Regions from separate parts of the Paenibacillus sp. WC2504 genome, predicted to be linked through region 1. Evidence: riboswitches for the same ligand, from Rfam matches in the RefSeq annotation. Region 1 holds a riboswitch; each other region holds the start of a gene.
The links. Region 1 has a riboswitch for cyclic di-AMP ahead of ACUN27_RS03295 (APC family permease). Riboswitches for the same ligand answer to the same signal wherever they lie in the genome.
Positions count from the first base shown of each region.

Region 2: linked by a shared signal. The riboswitch ahead of ACUN27_RS33885 (C40 family peptidase) and the one ahead of ACUN27_RS03295 (APC family permease) in region 1 are both predicted to bind cyclic di-AMP.
Region 3: linked by a shared signal. The riboswitch ahead of ACUN27_RS02720 (hypothetical protein) and the one ahead of ACUN27_RS03295 (APC family permease) in region 1 are both predicted to bind cyclic di-AMP.

Region 1 covers NZ_JBQZFH010000001.1:701,336-708,430, reverse strand. Annotated here, with positions in the region: gene ACUN27_RS03305 (polysaccharide deacetylase family protein) at 1-390, opposite strand, end outside; gene ACUN27_RS03300 (YqkE family protein) at 387-647, opposite strand; gene ACUN27_RS03295 (APC family permease) at 704-2,539, opposite strand; cyclic di-AMP (ydaO/yuaA leader) riboswitch at 2,637-2,797, opposite strand; gene ACUN27_RS03290 (NAD(P)/FAD-dependent oxidoreductase) at 2,983-4,212, opposite strand; gene ACUN27_RS03285 (EcsC family protein) at 4,780-5,556, opposite strand; gene ACUN27_RS03280 (ATP-binding cassette domain-containing protein) at 5,689-7,095, opposite strand, start outside.
Region 2 covers NZ_JBQZFH010000001.1:7,433,019-7,440,113, reverse strand. Annotated here, with positions in the region: gene ACUN27_RS33935 (DUF1450 domain-containing protein) at 59-310, shown strand; gene ACUN27_RS33930 (ferritin) at 429-938, shown strand; gene ACUN27_RS33925 (GyrI-like domain-containing protein) at 1,073-1,699, shown strand; gene ACUN27_RS33920 (hypothetical protein) at 1,749-2,204, shown strand; gene ACUN27_RS33915 (AIM24 family protein) at 2,219-2,917, shown strand; tRNA gene ACUN27_RS33910 (tRNA-Gly) at 3,019-3,093, shown strand; tRNA gene ACUN27_RS33905 (tRNA-Arg) at 3,102-3,178, shown strand; tRNA gene ACUN27_RS33900 (tRNA-Pro) at 3,202-3,275, shown strand; tRNA gene ACUN27_RS33895 (tRNA-Gly) at 3,283-3,353, shown strand; gene ACUN27_RS33890 (aldo/keto reductase) at 3,615-4,547, shown strand; cyclic di-AMP (ydaO/yuaA leader) riboswitch at 4,691-4,840, shown strand; gene ACUN27_RS33885 (C40 family peptidase) at 4,842-5,747, shown strand; gene ACUN27_RS33880 (hypothetical protein) at 5,916-6,575, shown strand; gene ACUN27_RS33875 (glycosyltransferase) at 6,653-7,095, opposite strand, start outside.
Region 3 covers NZ_JBQZFH010000001.1:562,749-569,843, forward strand. Annotated here, with positions in the region: gene ACUN27_RS02710 (APC family permease) at 1-1,463, shown strand, start outside; gene ACUN27_RS02715 (hypothetical protein) at 1,533-2,054, opposite strand; cyclic di-AMP (ydaO/yuaA leader) riboswitch at 2,340-2,508, shown strand; gene ACUN27_RS02720 (hypothetical protein) at 2,632-3,048, shown strand; gene ACUN27_RS02725 (hypothetical protein) at 3,076-3,579, shown strand; gene ACUN27_RS02730 (potassium-transporting ATPase subunit F) at 3,736-3,813, shown strand; gene kdpA (potassium-transporting ATPase subunit KdpA) at 3,862-5,532, shown strand; gene kdpB (potassium-transporting ATPase subunit KdpB) at 5,563-7,095, shown strand, end outside.

The DNA of each region.
Region 1 (7,095 bases):
GCTGCCTTCTTTGCCGCCGCAAGCGTCAAAGGTCAGGGCGATCACCTTATCCTGCGTCACCAGATGTGTCCGCACGCCGGGGATGTTCTCGCCCCATTTTGCCGGAACTGCCTTATGATAGCGTTCCACTAAGGTCTGGGCAAGCGAAGGCAACTTTGCAGGTAAGAGTGGTGCGTCAGTTGGCGCTGATATGTCTGTCGGTATTACTTTCGAAGTGGGCACCGGAGTGACGGCGCCTTGCACAACCGGCGCTGCAGATACAACAGAATCCGGCCTTCCCGACACAGCCGGTTCGTCCGCAAGCTTCATCGGCCCTCTCTCCACCCCACAACCTGTAAGCGCTATCAACGCACCCGAAAGAAAAAGGAAGCACACCAAGCGCTTCCTCATTTGTGTTTTCTCCAATCCAGCTTGCTCTTCTCGAGCAAGTGGCCGAAATCATTCTCCAGCCGTTTCTCCTCCGCCTTGCGCGCAGCCTCTGCTTCAGCTCTGGCAGCCTCTTTGCGAGCCTGCTCCTCAGCTTTCATCGCATCAGCCTGAGCCTTCAGCCCCGCTACGATATCAGGGCGCAGCAAATCTTTGAGTGTCGCAGGTTTATCTTGCGCGCTAGGTTCAGCGGTAGTGTTTGACCATTTCTTTTTTGCCATAAAAGGTTCACCTCTGTTCCATTTCTACATCCGGTTTACCCCTTTATTGTACACCTCTACTCATGCAAATGATAGGGCACCGTCGCAACGACGATATCTTTATCGGCTTGCAGCTTCGAGCGAATACGTGCGGCAGACTGGTTGTGGAGCAGGCGGTGCCACCATTTTTTCGGCATGAACTGGGGCAGGATCACCATGATCGATTGCTTTTCCGAAACATGGGTATCGACTCTTTCAATAAACTCAGCCAGCGGCTTCAAAATGGTCCGATAACGGGATTTGAACACGACAAGCCGAACGCCCGGATCCCACTTATCCCACTTCTCCTGCATCGCTTCTTCATCCTCATCCGAAAACGAGACGTAGAAAGCAATGACATTGGGAGATAAAGATTTGGCATAGTTCAAAGACTGCGCTACAACGCGGTGAATGCCCGCAACAGGTACAATGATTACAGGTTCCTTCACGCATACGCGTTCTTGTGTGATATCAATGCGCAGTTGTTTGGCTACATCATCATAGTGATTGCTGATTTTGGTTATTCCCCAAAGCAATAGCGGCGTCACAATAATAACAATCCAAGCGCCTTCACTAAATTTGGTGATACAGAAAATAATAAGAACGGCAAGGGAAACGATTCCCCCTAACCCATTAATAACGAACTTGCCGATCCAGCCAGCCGGACGTTCTCTGAACCATTTGCGGACCAAACCGCTTTGGGCAAGGGTAAAAGATAAAAAGACGCCAATCGCATAAAGTGGAATAAGTGCATCGGTTTTTCCTTTGAAAATGACGAGCAAGATACTTGCCAAAACACCTAACGTTACGATCCCGTAGTGAAACGACAACCGATCTCCCCGATACGAGAACATGCGCGGAAAGTTTTTATCCTGAGCCATAATGGATGCCAAAATAGGAAATCCGTTGAAGCTCGTATTCGCAGCCAATACTAGAATCAGCATGGTGCCAATCTGTGTGGCATAATACATGACGCCACGGCCAAACGCTTGCTCCGTAACCATCGACAAGACCGAAGTATGTCCATGCGGGTCAGGTGCAATTCCATAACCCAAGCTCAGCAAGGTGACGCCCCCGAAGACAATCGCCAATAGTGTACCAAGCGAAGCCAGGGTTCTCTTGGCATTCTTGACAGATGGCGTACGGAAATGCGGCACCGCATCGGATATCGCCTCAATCCCTGTCACGGCCGAGCAGCCGGATGAAAAGGCTTTTAGAATAACAAACAAAGTCAATGAGCTCGTCATCGAGCTGGGAACAACTTGGAATTCATGCATATTCATGGATCCTGTCAGCATATCGAAGATCCCTTTGCCGATCAGCAGTAAAATACACAGGATAAAAAAGTACGTTGGAATCGCGAACACCGTTCCGGATTCAGAAGTGCCCCGCAAATTCAGCCAAACCATCAACCAGACAAGCACTAAGGCTATGGGGACAATATAAGGCACTGTAACCGGGAATGCCGACGTTATCGCCTGCACGCCTGCTGAAATCGAAACCGCAACGGTTAACGTGTAATCAATCAGCAGTGAAACTCCGGTGAGCCTTCCCGACATCATGCCCAAATTTTCCTTGGCCACCATGTAAGCTCCGCCGCCCATTGGATAGGCCTCAATCACTTGGCGATAACTTAAAACAAGAAGCATGATTAAAGCAATAATCGAGATTGCAATCGGCAATGAGAAAGCAAAAGCAGCAACCCCAACAGTTGCAAGCTCTAGCAAAATTTGCTCCGTGCCATAGGCTACCGAAGACAGGGCATCTGAAGACAGGATGGGCAGAGCCTTCCATACCTGCATTTTCTCAGATTCCAGCTCCGCTGATTTCAGCGGTTTGCCGAATACAATCTTTTTCAATGAGTCACTTGTCATGCTGTGAAATTCCTCCAAATAACCTAGTTTTCAGCTTGATTTCCCTTTTTTAGGCGCAAAAAAACACAAGGATAGACCTTGTGCTTAGCCACATGTTCTCCTTTCTCACGACCGCTTACGAGGTTAGCTGACGGGTTCGGGCTGCGAGAAATCTGCCCTAAAGGTAGCTGCCGCATGCGACAAGACACACCTTACTCACCCCGTTGAAACCTATGGTTCCCCCGCTTTTCTAATTAGAAAATTAAGCGAAATATTCAACTGTTAACGTACGAGTTGATACTACTCTCTTATTGGCTCATAGTAAAGGAGAGAATAATCTTAAAAAAGATTATTCCCTCCCCGCATTCATTTGATAATCCGCTTACAATGATGTAATCCTTTCAGTATCTCTGTTTTACTAGCTTATTGTCTGATTCATTAGATTTTCGGGTATTTCAGCAAAATTAATTTCTCACATGACGCTTCCTTGTGGCTTGTTTTTGCTTAAAAATCATCTTTTTGAAGATGAGTGGGATACCGCCAATGAGAAATAAATAGCGGGCATCGATTATTTTTTTGAGGAATGCGGCCAGCCTGCCTTTCACTTTTTTGACCTTCAGGATACCAATTGCTTCTCCGCGACCAAGCGAGGCGACCGTGCCTTTGTAATCGTAGGCAAAAGGTCGTAATGGCTTTCCACTCAGTGAATAGTATAAATTTTTTGCCGTATTACAACCTTGTTGGACGGCGATTTGGGCATTGGCGGGGTATGGCGTGCCTTCCGGGCTCATGACAATCGAGCAATCACCCGTAATAAAAACATCGGGAAACTGCAAGGAACGCAAGTAGTCATCCACTTTGACCCTGCCGCGTTGGACGTGGAAGCCCGCATCTTGCAGCAAGGAATTCCCACGAACACCTCCCGACCAAATGACCGTGCCGGCAGGTATGAATTGGCCGTCTCCCAACAGCACGCCGCCGGGCTCGCATGCCTTGATGGCGGTAGATAATTTATATTGAACCCCTTTGCGGCGCATCACGTCCATGCCGTATTCCACGAGGTCATTCGGCAATCCTGGCGGCAAAGCAGTAGGCGATGCTTCGATATTGATGATCTGAACAAGGGAAGGATCGACGTCAAACATGTGGCAAAGATCAGGAATTCGGTCAGCCAGCTCCCCAACAAACTCCGTGCCTGTAAAACCAGCGCCTCCAACAACGATTGTCAAATATTCCTTATGCTTGGAATCCAATTTATATTTAGCGAACATATACTGTGTATGCTGACGAATGAAGCGAACACTGTTAATGCTGTTAATTGTCATCGCATACTCGCGCAATCCCGGAATGCCGAAGGTTTCCGTCTCACTCCCAAGCCCCACGACCAAGTAGTCGTAGGTGAGGACTTCGTCCGTCAGAACCACCTTTTTTTCCTCAGGTACGATCTGCTGAACCGTTGCTTTGATAAAATGAATTTTCCGCTCATCGATCAGATCCTTAATTGCTACACGCGCATTCTCATGATGATCAGTGCCGGCTGCCGGCATATGCAGATGTGTCGTCATGTAGTGATAGTCGTGTTTGTTCACCAGCGTGACCGCCACTTCATCTGCTTTGATCAGCTTCTGCAGCCTTATTGCCGTTACAAGCCCACCGTACCCAGCTCCCAGAATAACCACCTTCGGTCTACTCATCTGAATCCTCTCCTCCGATTACATCATCTTTTTTCTCTACCATCGTTGGTGAAAAAGATCGACCAAACCATCCAGGGTTGTCATGTGAAAAAAATCACATACTCGTTCAGGGCGTACACATGGTTTGGCTCATCATTAGTATATGTGCCTCTTTCCTAAAAATCACTGGAACATTGCCTAGCTTGGTCAAAAAAGGCTGTGTGGTATGGGGGGCGGGTGCAGCGGCATAAGTGCGCGGGGCGAGGGGATGCGGGACGTAGGGCGAGAGCGCGTGGCGGGCACGTGGCGGACCAAGACATTGAACGGCGTGGCGAGCGCGTGGAGGGGCTAAGGAGTTGGACCGCGGGCTGGCGATGCCTCGCCTCTTCTCATTGGATAAATTCCAATGAGAACTCCTTTTTGAGGCCGGATTTCCGCGTTCCGTTGGATGAAATCCAACGAAGCACGCCGCAACAGCCCACAGGATGCCAATTTCCCCCTACCTATTGGATTTCATCCAACCAAACCAGCATTTTAGCAAGGAAATTCGCACTTTCATTGGATTTTCTCCAACGGGAATCCACCCGTTCACTGCTCACCCTCAGCCTCCAACCTGGTTTTATCCTCTAACCGACGCAAGCGAAAGCTGTTCATGCCCGCCACGCCCAACTCTTCCAGCAGGCCAAAATTCGCCCATGCGCCTACGACAGCTCCAATGCCGGGGACAAGCTGCAGCATTTTACGGAAATCAATAGTGTCCCGATATTCCTGCTGCAACTGCTGCCAATCCACTTGATCCATATAGGCGTCAGACGGCGGAAAGCCGCTTGCGACCTCGTGCCAATTCTTGATCGTGTCTAATAGAGCAGGTTTTTTCGCTGGACTAGAGAACGCGATTTGAAACACATACAGGATAAACAAACGCTCTCTATAGTCCTTCGTGGAGTAGCCATAGGCGTGCGCAAGCTCGAACAGAAATTTCAACTTGATCCCTATCAGAATCGGGAAGTCCGCCAGGCCGAGCAGAATTCCTCCCGCTCCCGTACCTGCTCCCTCGGCAGCCGCAATCTTTTTATAAAGCGACAGCAGTTCCTCTGCTTTCGCATCACTTTCAGCTAGAGAAGCGCCTACAAGCGGGTCATTCTGAGGGATATAGTTCATCCCGAACAATGTCGTCTGAAACATCCCTCTGACGGTGGCCGTGATCGTTTTGTGCACCTTTTCCGGGATGAGCTTATTGATGTTTGTGGAGACGGATTTCGAGGCTTTTTCAAGCAAATTTGGGGTTTTCTGTTGACGTATTTCCCAGAGCTTCACTTTACGCAGCATTTGCTGCTCATAGATGGTGTAATCAGAAAATTTCATGCTTGTCACCGCCGTCCGAGTTTCTTAGTCAAAGTATAGTATACGGGGCTTGCGTCCTCAAGATTCCCCCTCGATCTACAGCCGCCAAGCACAAAAAGAGCAGCTCCTCCAGAATGAGCTGCTCTCTCCCTATTAGTAACGCATAACGATCAGCACACCAAAAACAACTACGCTCCAAATAACGATCAACGTGTCCTTGGGCTGCCAGCTCAGTGTGCTTTTTTTCAGCAGCTGCTGCTTGCCGTCGATTTTTTTCATTTCCATCGCTACGGTCATTTGCTCAGCTTTGTGAAACATGGCGAGGAGCAGCGGTACAACCAGCGCCGGGATATCTCGCATGCGTACCATGCCGGGTCTGATCGCTGCTTTGCCTCTGGCCCTCACTATCGCCGAAAATCGCTGCCACTCCCGCAAAATAAGCGGGATGAACCGAAACAAGAGCGAGACTGCCAAAGCAAATGACTCCACCGGCAGCTTCATTTTGCGAAAAAAAGACAGCGCCCAATTCAGTCCCTGCACAAGCTGACCATACGGCGTAGACACGGCCAGCCAGTAGCCGGCCATCAGGATCAGGAACAAGCGCGTGAGGACGAAGCCCGCGCTCCACGCGCGCTCTGACGCGAAGCCAAGCGGGAATGGCCCGTCGGCCGTCCTCCACTCCAAGCCGGCCAGCACAATGGAGAGGAACATGAAGATCACGAACGGGACGGCGATCTTCCAACTGCCGCGAATCGCGGCGCGTGGAAGCCCGAGGGACGAAAGGCCCAAGAGCAGCGCAGAAGCCGCGAGGCCGCTCCACACCTGCAGCTGCATCGTTCCGATGACAAGCAGCAGGTAGAGCAGCCACTTCGCGCGCGGATCCCGCGCTAGCCACGCGGCCTGCGGCGGCGCCGCTGGCGCAACGCGCGCGGGCTTCGGCGCTGCCGCTTGCGGCGCCGGCCCCGGGCTTGCGCTGCTGCGCTCGCGCAGCGCCTGCAAGATCGCCGGCGCAGCCAGCTCCGGCGCGAGCAAATCCGGCGCGATGGCGATGCCGCGTCGCGCAAGGGCTTGAGCGGCCTCCACGCAGCTCGGGAGGCCGACACCCGCGCGCGTGAGCAGCTCCGGCGCGCGGCACAGCTCTGCCGGCGACCCGTCGAAGACGAGCTCGCCGCGGTCTAACACGAGGACACGGTCTGCCAACGGCAGGAACGTGTCCAGGTCGTGCGTGGCGATGACGTAGCCGCCACGCTTCCTTTCGCGAATCATGCGCAGCAATTCGCGAACGGCCGTCGCCTCGAGGCCGGCGGTTGGCTCATCCATGAGGAGCCAATCCGGCGCCGTGGCGAAGGTTGTCGCCAGCGCCAGCCGGCGCTGCTCGCCACCGCTTAGGCCAAACGGCGAGCGTTCCAGGGCGAAGACGCCGCGGGGGTCGAGGTCGGCGCAAGCGGCTCGGATGCGGTGCTCGCGCTCGTCCTCCGCAAGCCGGTAAGGGCGCAGCGAGTAGGCGAATTCCCCGCGAATGCTGCTGGCGAACAGCTGCTGCTCCGGGAATTGAAAAAT
Region 2 (7,095 bases), 6.7 Mb from region 1:
TATTATTATCACTAATATCATGGTATAGGCGGTAGATATGAGCGGTGGAGGTTATGACATGAAAACGATTAAATACTGCTGCAGAAATGAGAAATTCGGATCCAAACAAATATATAAGTCATTGAAAAATGAATACCCTGATTTGAAGCAAAAGAAGAAGGATTGCCTAGGAAACTGTAAGCATTGCAAGAAAGAGTGCATCGCGATGATCGGCAAAAAGAACTTGATTTGCGCCGCTTCGCCTGACCTACTATATGCTCAACTCAAGCAGATTATTGCTGAATCCAGGGCTGAAACTGTCATGGCCTAAGTACATAATCTTTGTAAAATTTATGACTTCCGTTTGTATTTGTATATGAAGTTCTGGTAATCTTGTATGTATGGGGATTTGCAAAAAATAACCATACAGAAAGGATGTGCAGCACATCATGTTAAAAGATGAACTAACGGAAGCGCTCAATGAGCAGATGAACTATGAATTTTACTCCGCGCACGTCTATTTGGCCATAGCTGGTTATTGTGCAGCAGAAAGCTTGGATGGGTTCTCGAACTTTTTTATCGTTCAAGCGGAAGAAGAGAAATTTCATGCAATGAAGATTTTCAAATTTATTAATGATCGCGGGAAAAAGGTTACTTTCGCCGGCATGGATACGCCTGTGAATGAGTACAAATCGATTCTCGACGCTTTTGAGCATGCATACAAGCATGAGCAGGAAGTCACTAGACGTATTTACCATCTGTCTGATTTGGCTCTCAACGATCGCGAGCATGCGACGATGCAGTTCCTCAAATGGTTTATTGATGAGCAGGTAGAGGAAGAAGCGATGTTCGACAGCATTATTAGCAAGTTGAAACGAATCGACAAAGACAGCAATGCCTTCTTCATGTTGGATGCGGAATTTGCACAGCGCACGTTCACTCCACCAACCGGGGAATAATTACATACGATACTAAGGAAGACCGAAACTTACTTTTTCGCCGTTTACAGCGAAGGGTAGGTTTTTTCTATGTTTACTGACGTATAGCTGTCAGGGTTTCTTTTATATACTGAAAGAAAAAAAGGAAGTGGCGCATGGAAAAGTTAGATTTAGCCAAAGTCTACAAATCCTATTACACAGCTCCGACGAAACCACAGCTAATTGAATTTGGACCTGTTTGGTATGTGACCATCGTAGGAACCGGGGACCCGAATGGAGATGTCTTCGCACAAGCGACTGAAGCGCTCTACACGCTTTCTTACAGTATTAAGGGCATTTATAAGATGGAGGAGAAAGACTTCACTGTGGCCAAGCTGGAGGGCTTGTGGTGGGTAGATGGAGATAGCCGGAAAGCGCTCGAGGTGCCGAAGGAGCAGTGGTGTTGGAAACTTATGATCAGGATGCCCGATTATGTTACTTCAGAGAAAGTGGAGGAGGCTCGAGTTAAAGCTTTAGGCAAGAAAAAGGAGCTAGATTTGCTTTCAAGTATTGTATTTGAAAGCTTGCATGAAGGAAGCTGTGTCCAGATGCTGCATATGGGTCCATATGCTTCCGAGCATGAAACGCTAAGTCAAATGTACGAATTTATGGAGACAAGCCATTTAAGCATTAGCGGCCTCCATCATGAAATCTATTTATCTGATCCGAGGAAGATTGATCCTTCGAAAATGAGAACTATTTTGCGTTACCCTGTTAAGGTGGCAGGAGTGGTGAAGGGGTGATTTTTGCTGTAAAATAGAAGAAAATGTCGAGCTGTTGGGAGGGAAGGCGATGCGGACAAGGCATATATCCGTTATTGGTCATGTAATCGGTGTGCTGGTGATTTGGATAGGGCTTATGTACCCTGCCTCTGCAGCCCAAGCCTCCTGGCTCGATAGGGTGAAGGATATCTATCAGCTACCTGAGAATGTGGAGCAAATTCAGAAAGATTACGAGGCAACGAAACAGCAATTAGAGGAGCAAAAGGACAAGCTCTCGGAAACGATTCGGCATTCGCAGGAAACCGAGGAAAAGCTCCTTCAGCAAAACGAAGCGCTTCAGAAAGAAAATGAACTCCTGCAAGAGCGTTTAAAGGCCATGGAGCAGGTTGCAATAGATAAAGAGAACCGGAATCGGAAGATAACGAATATGGTTATCGCGGTGGTTGTGCTTGTAGTATTGTATTTTGTACTCGGGCGGGTGTTTCGTTATGTGGTCTGGCGGAGGCAGAAGCGTCAAATGAGATAGGAGGCCTGAGAGGCGTGGAAGTTACTTTCGAACATGCAAGCTCACACGCAAAAATGGCCACACTGCGCATCGAGAAGGACGAATCGATCCATGTGCTGCATCCGAGCCAAATCGTAGCTTTTCAAGGGAAGTCTGAGCAAAGAGAGGATTCTTTGATGAAGCTGCCCAGCATGTACCGCAAAAAACGTCTGATTCAGTCGCGCGTGTATGGTCCTGCTCAGCTCATGCTAGGCTTGCCAGAAGGCTACAGTATGTCTGTGGTGCCTATTGGCGATGAGGATGATCTTTTGTACGAGTTTCGGCATGTTCTGTTTTATACCAGCGGTGTCAGCTTTACTTCTCACTTACAAAATGTTAAAAATACGCTGATCACGCAAGATCTCGTGAAAATGCAGTTTAAGGGGCCGGGAAAGCTGGGACTTTTGACCGCTGGTCCGTTGTATCAGATGGCTTTGGATCCGAAGCAGCCTTTATATGTGGATATTCATTGTCTAATTGCGTATCCTCGGAATGCAGTACTGCGTCTTTGTGTATATGGCAATACATTAGCGAGCCAGCATATGAATTATCATTGGGAGATGACAGGGCAAGGGCATGTGCTGCTGCAGCCATGCAAGCCGGATCGTAAGTTGGATGAGCATATGAAAAATGATAGCTTATTGCGGCGAATTGCAAGGGAAGTTCTGCCTTTTGGTGGTATTTTTATAAAATAAGCGATTGGTAACAAAAAACATTTGCATTTGTTCTGAAATCCTGATATATTATTCCTTGTCGCCTCTGAGAAAGAAATCAAGTGACAAGCAACACATACCGTGCGGAAGTGGCTCAGCGGTAGAGCATCGCCTTGCCAAGGCGAGGGTCGCGGGTTCGATCCCCGTCTTCCGCTCCATATTTTAAGCGCCCTTAGCTCAGCTGGATAGAGTATTTGACTACGAATCAAAAGGTCGGGAGTTCGAATCTCTCAGGGCGCGCCATTTTAATTAAGTTATAAGCGTTTCGGGATGTAGCTCAGCTTGGTAGAGCACCTGCTTTGGGAGCAGGGGGTCGCATGTTCAAATCGTGTCATCCCGATATTTACGCGGGTGTAGTTCAATGGTAGAACTTCAGCCTTCCAAGCTGGTAGCGTGGGTTCGATTCCCATCACCCGCTTCAAACAAGAGATCACCTTGGGGTGATCTTTTTGTTTTGTGCGGGTAAGGGAAGAGAACCCACTAGGGGTTCGACCGTCCTTGAAGACAGCTTGAGTAATCCCGAGTAGGACGCGCAGAGACACGATACAGCTATGGGGACCATCCTAACGAAATGCCCGAGCCCGCACGTTTCTTGGCAAAAGTAGATGAAAGCGGTATACTTATTTTGTTAACGTGTGCATTATCGTGAGACTATATCAATGAAATGAGGTCGGCGACTATGAAAGCGAAAAAGCTTGGACATGCAGGTTTTGACATCTCAAACATAACTTTTGGCTGTTGGGAGCTTGGAGGCGGCCCCTGGGAGTTCACGAACGACCAAAATAATATCGAGCTCATCCGTAAAGCGTTCGAGCTGGGCATCACAACGTTTGATACAGCTGAAGGCTACGGCAATGGACACTCGGAAGAGATCGTCGGCGCTGCTTTGGCGGATATACGTAAGCAATGCATCATTACGACGAAGGTGAGTCGAAGCAATCTAGCTCCTCAAGACGTAAGGAGATCGGCAGAAAACAGTTTGAAACGTTTGAAGACTGATTACATAGATGTTTATTACATTCACTGGCCAAGTTTTGAGATCCCGGTGCAGCATACGCTTGGTGAATTTGTGAAGCTGAAAGAAGAAGGCTTGATTCGGGCTATCGGCGTTTCGAATTTCTCTTTGGAGCAGCTGAAAGAAGCGGTAAACTATGCGCAAATCGATGTGATTCAGCCGGAATACAGTTTGCTGCACAGAGCTATCGAGCCAGAGATTTTGCCATTCTGCCAGAAACATAACGTTGGTGTAATGAGCTACAGCTCGATCGCCAAGGGGATACTGACAGGCGCGTTCCATCTTCATGGCAGGACGCTGAAAGAGGGAGACTTCCGCAAGGAGAGAAGGCTGTTCCTACCGGAGCATCTGGAGGCGGAGAAAGAGCTTTTAGCTGTCATGAAAGAAATGGCGGATGCCAAGGACGCTAACGTAACACAGATCGCAATTGCTTGGCTGCTGCACCAGGAAGCACTTACTTCGGCTATTATAGGGACACAGGATGAGCATCATCTTGAAAATAATATCAAAGCGGCCTCATTGTCATTATCCGATTCAGAGGTAGCAACTTTGAACACAGTCAGTGATCGTGTGCTATCCGTAATTGGCTACTCCTAATCGCAAGCAAAACCACCCTATTGGGTGGTTTTTTTTGTCTATTATCCCGTGTATTCCGTACGCAATATGCGACAAAATCTATTGGTAAAACTTACCGTTTCGCAAAGCTTGTACCTACCAATTAAACTATGCTAGTCTAACATAGACAAAAAATGCCGAATCTTGGAGCATCGCAAGCTCTGGTACGGGGGACTTCTTTATTTGGGGTGAATGAGCGCTGCTAGCTGAGCGTACTAGGGAAAACCTCTTCCCGAACCCGTCAACTAACCTCGGAGGCGTCAAGGAGGCAAGGTTTTGAAATCTTTTTCTTCACGTCTTATTTGTTCATGCGCACTATTATGCGCCGCAGTACCGATGTTTACAGCACACTCCGCTCAGGCTGCATCCACGCCTACGGACAGCCCTGTCAAGGTGCAAGTCAATGATGAGCTGCTGAAGTTTCCGGAAGTTCAGCCTTATATTGATAACAAGGGCATCATGCAAGTTCCACTCCGAGTGCTATCTGAGAAGCTGGGCTATCAGGTGAGCTGGGAGAAGCAAGAGGACCAAATCGAGGTCACACTGGTTAACAAACAGCAGTCCATCTTACTTATTACAGAGCAGCAACAAGCGCTTGTGAACAGTAAGAAGATCAGTTTGGAAAGCAGTCCAACCGTGTACCAAGGGAATACATATGTTCCACTGCGTTTCATCACGGAAACCTTCGGTTCGCCAATTGAATGGAATGAAGCCAATCAGATTGCGATTGTGGATGTGGATGGAAAATCACACAAGCCAGCCTGGATTGCGCCGCCACCACCACCAGCACCTAAGGTTGTAGCCGCGGCCGCTCCCGTTGTTCCGTCAGTGAGTGAGCAAATTATTCAGACGGCAAACTCCTATATGGGCGTGCCTTATGTATGGGGTGGGACGACGCCGAGAGGATTTGATTGCTCCGGTTTTGTGCGATTCTTGTTTCAAGCGAAGGGGATCGATTTGCCCCGTACGTCAGCGGAGATGCACAGTGAAGCAGGTACGAAAGTGACGGATTTGAAAGCCGGAGATTTGGTATTTTTTGCTTCAAAAACAGTGAATCACGTAGGCATTTATCTTGGCAACGATCAATTCATTTCAGCGACTACATCCAGAGGCGTGGCTGTGGATAGCCTTTCGAGCGCTTATTGGAGCGCAAGGTATGTCGGAGCGAGAAGAGTTCTGTAAGGATAGGACTATCGAACACTTGTTTCTATGTTCTTTCGAATGAAAGGCATAGAAGGCAGGTGTTTTTTTTCGTTCGCACAATCATGCGATTTTTATCGAAATTTTATGGTTTTTAGCCTATAATGAAGAAATGTTTGGAAGAAAGAAAGAGCAGGTGAACACGAGCGCATGCAATTAAGTGTCTGGAAGAGTTGGTTTCATAAAAAGAGACATTCGAGTGTAGCAGATAGCATGTATACCGTGGATAAGGGACCTGCAATGCCAGATGAGGTCAGGGAAGTTATTCAGCAGTTTTTCCGTACATACAATCATTTCAAAGGGGCCAGAAGCCTGCAAACGGATACGTTTATCAAAGAAGTATTTTATGCAACGAAGCAGGATCCGAGAGACCAGCGAACAGTTGAAGAAATGGAAGCCTATATTCAACACAAGAATGTGCTGCGATTGCGCTTGAAATCTTATGTAGTCGATGAGTATCTTAGTCTAGGCGAAAAAATATGTATGATTGGTGTTACGAGGGAATTTAGCAACAATCACAAGAATCGCGTCTTGTATTTTCTCATTAAAGAAAACGATTCCTGGAAGTTTCACCATATCGCAAGGTCGCATCATGGCACCATTTTAGATAAATTTCAAATTAAAGAACAAACAGGTTTCGTCGTAGGCAACGATAAAGCCGCGCTCCTGTTCCTTACACACTCCAGTTCGTTAGATGCCTCCACGTTTATTACGGGAGATTATGTGCATGCGGAGGGGTATTTGGAAGTGGAACAAGAGTCGAGCAGCCATTTGTATTATAGGGTTGTGCGAATGAATCGTGTTCACTAGAACGATAAGATGATGCCACAAACCGTGAGGGTAAGCTTTGCTCTATCGAGTAACGCTTATTTGGCGTTTGTCCAAGGTTACCTTTTACTTCTTTTAAGTTCACGAAGCGAATAAAAAGTGCCTCTCCAGTAAATGCCGCCTTGTTTCCAAGTAAGCCAAACGGAGCGAACGATTGTATAAACAAGCAGTGAAGCGCTGACCGGAAGCAGATAGGCCGTATCACCTCTAAGACTCATTAATCGGGACATTAGCTTGCGATAGAGCCAGATTTGCAGGATAACCGCAACCGCATAGACGGCTCCGCGCCAATCCCAGAGGAAGAGGAGGCCAAGCCAGGGGCATATAAAAAAGCCGATCTGTCCCAAACAAGCTAGCAATGCGACCATATAGCTGTAACGAAAGCCGGAAAACAGGTTTTTTTCCAGTCCAATTACCGCATCTTTGAGCGAACGGTACCATTCCACTTGAAGCAGGTGTTTGGCAGACAGCACTCTTTGGCGATAACCTGCTCTTTTGAGGA
Region 3 (7,095 bases), 140 kb from region 1:
TAGCGGTCAGCATCTCAGCGGGGACAGACGCAATTACTTCTGCCTTCCCGTCGCTCCACCCCTACAATGTGAATATTGCTATTCTGCTCGTTGTCGCCATCACGATTCTGAATCTCAGAGGGATCACTGAATCTGCCTCCATCTTGGCCTATCCCGTCTACTTATTTATTTTGGCGCTGATTATATTAATCTGTGTAGGCTTGTATAAAGGGGTGACTGGCACAGTTACACCTGAGATGCATGCTCCTATAGGAACGCCGGTTGCCGGGATTACTTTGTTCTTGTTATTGAAAGCTTTCGCATCGGGCAGCTCGGCCTTAACAGGTGTGGAAGCAATCTCCAATGCCATTCCGAACTTCAAAGACCCGGGACCGAAGAATGCCTCCAAAACCTTAGCGGCCATGGGATTGCTGCTTGCCATTCTGTTCTCCGGCATCGTGTATTTGGCTTATGCCTATGGCATTGCGCCTAAAGCGGAGGAAACCGTCGTCTCGCAGATCGCCTCTCAAACCTTTGGGAGAAATTACATGTACTACTTCATTCAAGGCACGACAGCGCTGATCCTTGTGCTTGCCGCGAATACCGGGTATTCGGCCTTTCCTTTGCTCGCCGTTAATTTGGCCAGGGACAAATATATCGCTAGAATGTTCACGATCCGAGGGGATCGATTAGGGTATTCGAACGGGATTATATTTCTGGCGATTATGTCGATCATTCTGATTATTGCGTTTAAAGGCAGAACGGAGCATCTTATTCCGCTGTATGCTGTGGGTGTGTTTATTCCCTTTACACTTGCGCAAACAGGGATGCTCGTCAAATGGGTGCGCGAAAAGCCCAAAGGCTGGATCGTTAAACTAACGATCAATTTGATTGGCGCTTTGATTAGCTTTACCGTCATGCTGATCTTTTTTATCACGAAGCTGGGGCAGGTATGGCCGGTGTTTATCTTCCTCCCCTTGATTGTTTATACGTTCCATAAAATCAAAAAGCACTACGAGGCCGTGAGTGAGCAGCTGCGGATCACGACGTGTGAGCCTTCTATCCCGATCAAGGGGAATGTGATGATCGTGCCTGTCGCAGGAATTACCCATGTCGTGGAAAATTCCATGAATTACGCGAAATCGTTAGCGCCAGATCAGATTATTGCGGTGTATGTGGCCTTTGATCGGGAGGCAGAGAAGCAGTTCCAAGAAAAATGGGAGTGTTGGCAGCCGGATGTGCGGTTAGTCACCCTGCACTCCCACTATCGGAGCATTATTCAACCGTTGACGAAGTTCATCGATACTGTGGAGCATAAGGCGAACGAGTCGAATTTCCGGGTAACCGTCTTAATTCCGCAGTTTATTCCCAAACGAAACTGGCAGCACATTCTCCATAATCAGTCCAGCTTACTGATCCGCGCGTTTCTGCTGTACAGGCGGGATCTCATCGTGACGACGGTGCCGTATCATTTGAAAAAGTAGCTGACCATAAACGTACAGAAATCGGCAGTAAAACGCCATTTCTGTACGTTTTTTGTATGTCAGGCTTTCCTACATCGTAGGACTCTCCGTTTTGATTCTTTTCCCAAGGTGGTGCTCTCTTTGCACCCTTCGAATGAACGCTTGAAGTTCCTGCTCGGTTTCACACACGGCCGCGTGCTCTAACCAAAGGAAAAACCTTTTTTTCGATATGGCTGAAGCATGCAGAGGAAAGGTATTTCTTGATTTGACAACATACAAGCCAGAGGGAACATTCTTCCAAGGTGCTGTGAAATTCATGCGAATTGACAGCCTTGATCGCTTCTCCCAGTCTTGCTCCTTTTGTTTATTTCGTATGGATCTGTACATGTTCATGATCACGTAATGCTCCGAGATTTCGGTCAAATTGGCATATCCGGCTCGTTGCGCTTTTTGAATAATGTCTGATTTCTCCTTAGAGAACCAGTACCCGACAATAACAGGGAAACGGTTAGCCTCTTCTAACCATAAGACGCCGAACCACTCGTAAGTTAAGGGGATCGGATTTAACATTTCGGGGATTAACCCTAAATAATAACGGGGAGCGGAAGCCATCGTTATTTCTCCTTTGCACGTAAGACCTGACAGCAATAATGTGTGTGTTCTGCTCCTCAATTGTAAGGCTGAGAGGAATAAAAATGGGGTAAAGAAAAGCGGGGTAACCCATAAAAAAACGATAAAAATGGCGTAAATGGAAGAAAAACGAAGCTTGAATAACGAGAATTCATGCTTTAATTGTTTGAAAGCGCATCCACTCGTCTATATGGCAAAAAGAAGGTCGCGGTACGTTTTACAAGGCGGATCTCCGAGGCGTAAGATTCAGAGCATCAACTTCACAACAAGTTGATAACGCTGAGTCCCCACAAGGGGAACGGGGGAACCAATAGAGGACGGATGCAGATCAACGTCTTCGCGGGGTGAATCCAAGGCAAGCTCCGGCTTGCCAAGGTAGGGCGCTTCCAAGCCCGAATCCGACAGCTAACCTCGTAAGCGAATTGGGAGAGAGCCAACGTTCTATGTGCTAATTACAGCTTGCTTGTTATACCAAGCTGCCAAGAAGCCCGAGAGCAGGGAGTCTCTGCTCGCAGGCTTCTTTTTGTTGTCCAAAAAAATGAGGAGAGTGAATCTACACATGGTTCCCGAATGCAAGATTACCCGAATTGAATGCTATCGCTTTGATGATGAATTATCCGATAAACTGCTGCCCGGACATGGCCGCGACTGCCATTGCGGCATCCTTTCCATCTCAACAAGCTTGGGAACAAGCGGTTTAGGAGATTATGAAATTCCTTGCGGCAATCTAAAGGGAGATTTCGTTCAATGGGCTGTTGTCTTTCAGAAACTCAAAGGGCTTTCCCTTGAGGACGGTTTGCAGTATGTCCGTCAGAAGAAAGAGGCATGGGGAGAAGTAAGGACTCATGTGATCGAGTCGGCATTAACTGACTTGTCAGATAAGCTTCAACATAAATCTATAGGCAACAAAGAGTTGGATGTTCTATCGAATCGTTCATATATCTTTGACCATTCAGAGGCCTATGTCTCTTTCTAAGCATGCGCATTTTTATGTTTTTTTTATATGCACGCTAAGGATTCTTTACCTCATTTTTATACAGTTCGGCGTTACAATGAGTCAGAAAAGGAAGCGATGAAAGTCATGCAAAGCGATTTGCTGCTAATAGCTGCGCCAACCAAGGCAGGCGAGGACTTTATGAAACAAATCAGGTTGGCTGGGTTTCCTTATGTTGCATTAACGAACAACAAGATGGAAAAACTCAAGCTAGAAGGGCAGGGAGTAAAAAAGATCATCCAGGTGGATACATCATTACCGGGTTCACCCCATATCCCCGATTATCCGATCGGGAGCATTATTCTGTTCGAAGAAAGCTTGACGTTATGCTGCCGCTATATTCAGATATGCCGCAGTTGGACTTCAGGGCCGATGTATGTGATTACCCAAAGTGTAAATCCCCGATTGATTTATAAAGGGTTAGGCGCTGACTACGTTATTTATTCTAAAAATGGTGATGTGAAGTTTCTTCTATCATCTCTATTACAAACAAATAAATTAGGTTCTGTCTGATCTGGAGGAGGTGCGCGATGTACAACGATGTAACAATGGTCTTATTAATGGCATTAACCTTTCTGGGATTTTGGGGATTTATGAAATTTTGCGAAAAAGCGTAAGCTGATGCTTTCGATGCGAGTTTTTGAATGAAAACTTATAGGAGGCAACCAAATGATTGTGATTGGACTAATTGCGCTAGCGATCATGGTTTATCTCGGTTTTGTTTTAGTGAAGCCGGAGAAATTTTAATGGATAAATTAGAACTTATGTAAAGCAGGGGGAGAACCTACTATGGGTATGGGATTGTTGCAAGTAGTCATCACACTGGTGATTATCATGCTTTTGGTGAAGCCGGTGGGCAGCTACTTGGTGAAAGTGTTCGGTTATGAAAAGAGTGGTCTGGATCGTGTGTTCGGCCCCTTCGAGCGTATGTCCTATCGCCTAATGGGTGTTAAAGAAGACGAAGCGATGGGATGGAAGAAGTACTTAGGAGCTGTATTAATCGTCAACTTTGTCATGATGATCCTCATGTACGCCGTATTTCGGCTTCAAAGTTTTCTGCCGTTTAATCCCGATGGGATTGGCAACGTATCTCCAACAATCGCTTTTAATACTACGATTTCCTTTATTACAAATACGAACTGGCAAGCTTACAGTGGTGAAAACACGCTTTCCTATTTCTCTCAGATGGTAGCCATTACGTTCCCGATGTTTACATCGGCGGCAACCGGATTCGCCGTAGCGGTAGCTTTTATCCGCGGATTAGTGGGTCGTCAAGATAACCTCGGAAACTTCTACGTGGATATGACTAGAGCGATTACTCGCGTCTTTCTGCCGCTTAGCTTCATTGTCGCTTTAATTTTAGTTTTTCAAGGCGTCCCGCAAACCTTGCTGGGAGCTGTTCAAGCGACAACGATTGAAGGGGCTGAACAAACGATTACTCGCGGTTTAGTGGCTTCCTTGGAATCGATTAAGCATATCGGTACCAACGGTGGCGGATGGTTCGGAACGAATGCTGCGCATCCTTTTGAAAATCCAACGCCGTTTACCAACATGATCCATATTATTTGTATGATGCTTCTGCCGACTTCGCTCGTATACGCATTCGGATTAATGATTAAGAACAAGAAACAAGGTTGGACCGTCTTCGCGGCCATGGGAATCATCTTCTTGGTCATGCTGGCGACGGTGTTCTACGCAGAGTATAAAGGCATATCTACTGTGGATGCGATGGGCGTTCATGGGAATATGGAAGGCAAGGAAGTTCGATTCGGATTATCTGAAACAGCGCTTTTCACAACTGTTACGACAGCAGCTACAACAGGCTCTGTTAATGCGATGCATGAATCGCTTACACCGCTAGGAAGCATTGTTCCTTTTGCGGAGATGATGTTAAATAACGTATTTGGAGGCAAAGGGGTCGGCTTATTAAACGGACTGCTTTATCTCATCTTGTCTGTATTCATTTGTGGACTGATGGTTGGACGTACGCCAGAATTTATGGGCAAAAAGATTGAAGGCAAAGAAGTGAAACTGGCTGCGATCGCGATTCTGACGCATCCGCTCATCATTTTAGCACCGACGGCTTGGGCGTTGATTCGTCCTGAATCGGTCACGTCCATAGCGAATCAAGGGATGCATGGCCTTTCTGAAGTTCTGTATGCTTTCACCTCCGGTGCAGCCAATAACGGATCTGCCTTTGGCGGTTTGAGCGCTGGAACGAACTTTTATGCGATGAGCATTGGTCTTGTCATGCTGGTTGGACGATATATTTCCATTATCGCCATGTTAGCAATAGCAGGCTCACTTGCTACTAAGCGTGTTGTGCCCGTTACAACAGGTACACTTCGGACGAATACGCCTTTATTTATGGGGATTTTGATCATGATTATTTTAGTTATCGGTGCTCTAACGTTTTTCCCGGCGCTTGCATTGGGACCGATTGCTGAACATTTGGCAGCGCGTTAAGGATAGACGTAATAGAGAGGGAGGATTTACATGGCAGTGGAACGTAAAAAAACATTAACAAAAGAAATTGTCAATCAAGCTATTGTGGATTCATTTAAGAAATTAAATCCATGGGTAATGATTAAAAATCCGGTCATGTTCGTCGTAGAAGTAGGTACCGTCATTACCTTTCTATTATCACTTGCACCTGACCTATTTGGCTCGACGGAAGTAGGCAGGGCTTATAATATCGCGGTCTTTCTGATTCTGCTCTTTACTCTGCTTTTCGCGAACTTTGCGGAAGCACTGGCAGAAGGGCGCGGCAAGGCGCAGGCTGACTCTCTACGGAAAACGAAGTCCGATACGAAAGCTCGTCTGGTTCAAAAGGATGGCTCCTACAAGGAAGTGTCTTCTACTACACTCCGTAAAGGCGATATCGTTCGTATTGAAATCGGTGAGATCATCCCATCCGATGGCGAAATCATTGAGGGCTTGGCTTCCATTGATGAATCCGCCATTACAGGTGAATCTGCTCCTGTTATTAAAGAAGCGGGAGGCGACTTCTCTTCCGTAACCGGCGGTACACGGGTAGCGTCCGACTATATCGTTGTCAAAGTGACGACCGATCCGGGTGAATCTTTCTTAGACCGTATGATTGCACTTGTGGAAGGCGCGAAACGGCAAAAAACGCCGAATGAAATTGCTTTAACAACACTGCTTGCCGTATTGACGCTGATCTTCTTGATCGTCATTATGACCATGGTGCCAATGGCCCAGTATTTGAATGTGAAACTGGAGATTTCCACGCTGATCGCGCTGCTGGTCTGTCTGATTCCGACAACCATCGGCGGTCTCTTATCTGCGATCGGTATCGCCGGTATGGACCGTGTAACGCAGTTTAATGTGCTTGCGATGTCCGGTAAAGCGGTTGAAGCCGCAGGCGACATCGATACGATGATTTTAGATAAAACGGGAACCATCACCTTCGGGAATCGCATGGCGTCCGAATTCGTTCCTGTAAGTGGCGTGACAGCCAAAGACATTACGTTTGCTTCTCTTCAAGCTTCTGTTAAAGATGAAACACCGGAAGGGCGCTCCATTGTTGAGCTTGCCAATAAACTTGGCGAATCCTGGCAAACAAATGCTTACGAAGGTGCGGAAGTTGTCGAGTTCACGGCTGAGACGCGTATGTCGGGGCTTAATCTCGCAGGAGGCTCCAAAGTACGTAAGGGCGCTGTTGACGCGATCAAAAAATATGTAACAGCTTTAGGCGGCAAAATTCCTAATGATCTGGAGACGATTACGAACCGGATCGCTAAGGCCGGGGGCACTCCGCTTGCTGTAGCAATAAATGATCGAATCTACGGTGTTATTTACCTCAAAGATACTGTAAAACCGGGCTTGAAGGAGCGTTTTGCCGAGCTGCGCTCGATGGGGATCAAAACTGTCATGTGTACAGGGGATAACCCGCTGACAGCTGCAACAATTGCTCTTGAAGCAGGCGTAGATGAGTTTATTGCAGAGGCGAAACCGGAAGATAAAATCGCTGCGATTAAAAAGGAACAGCAAGAAGGCAAGCTTGTA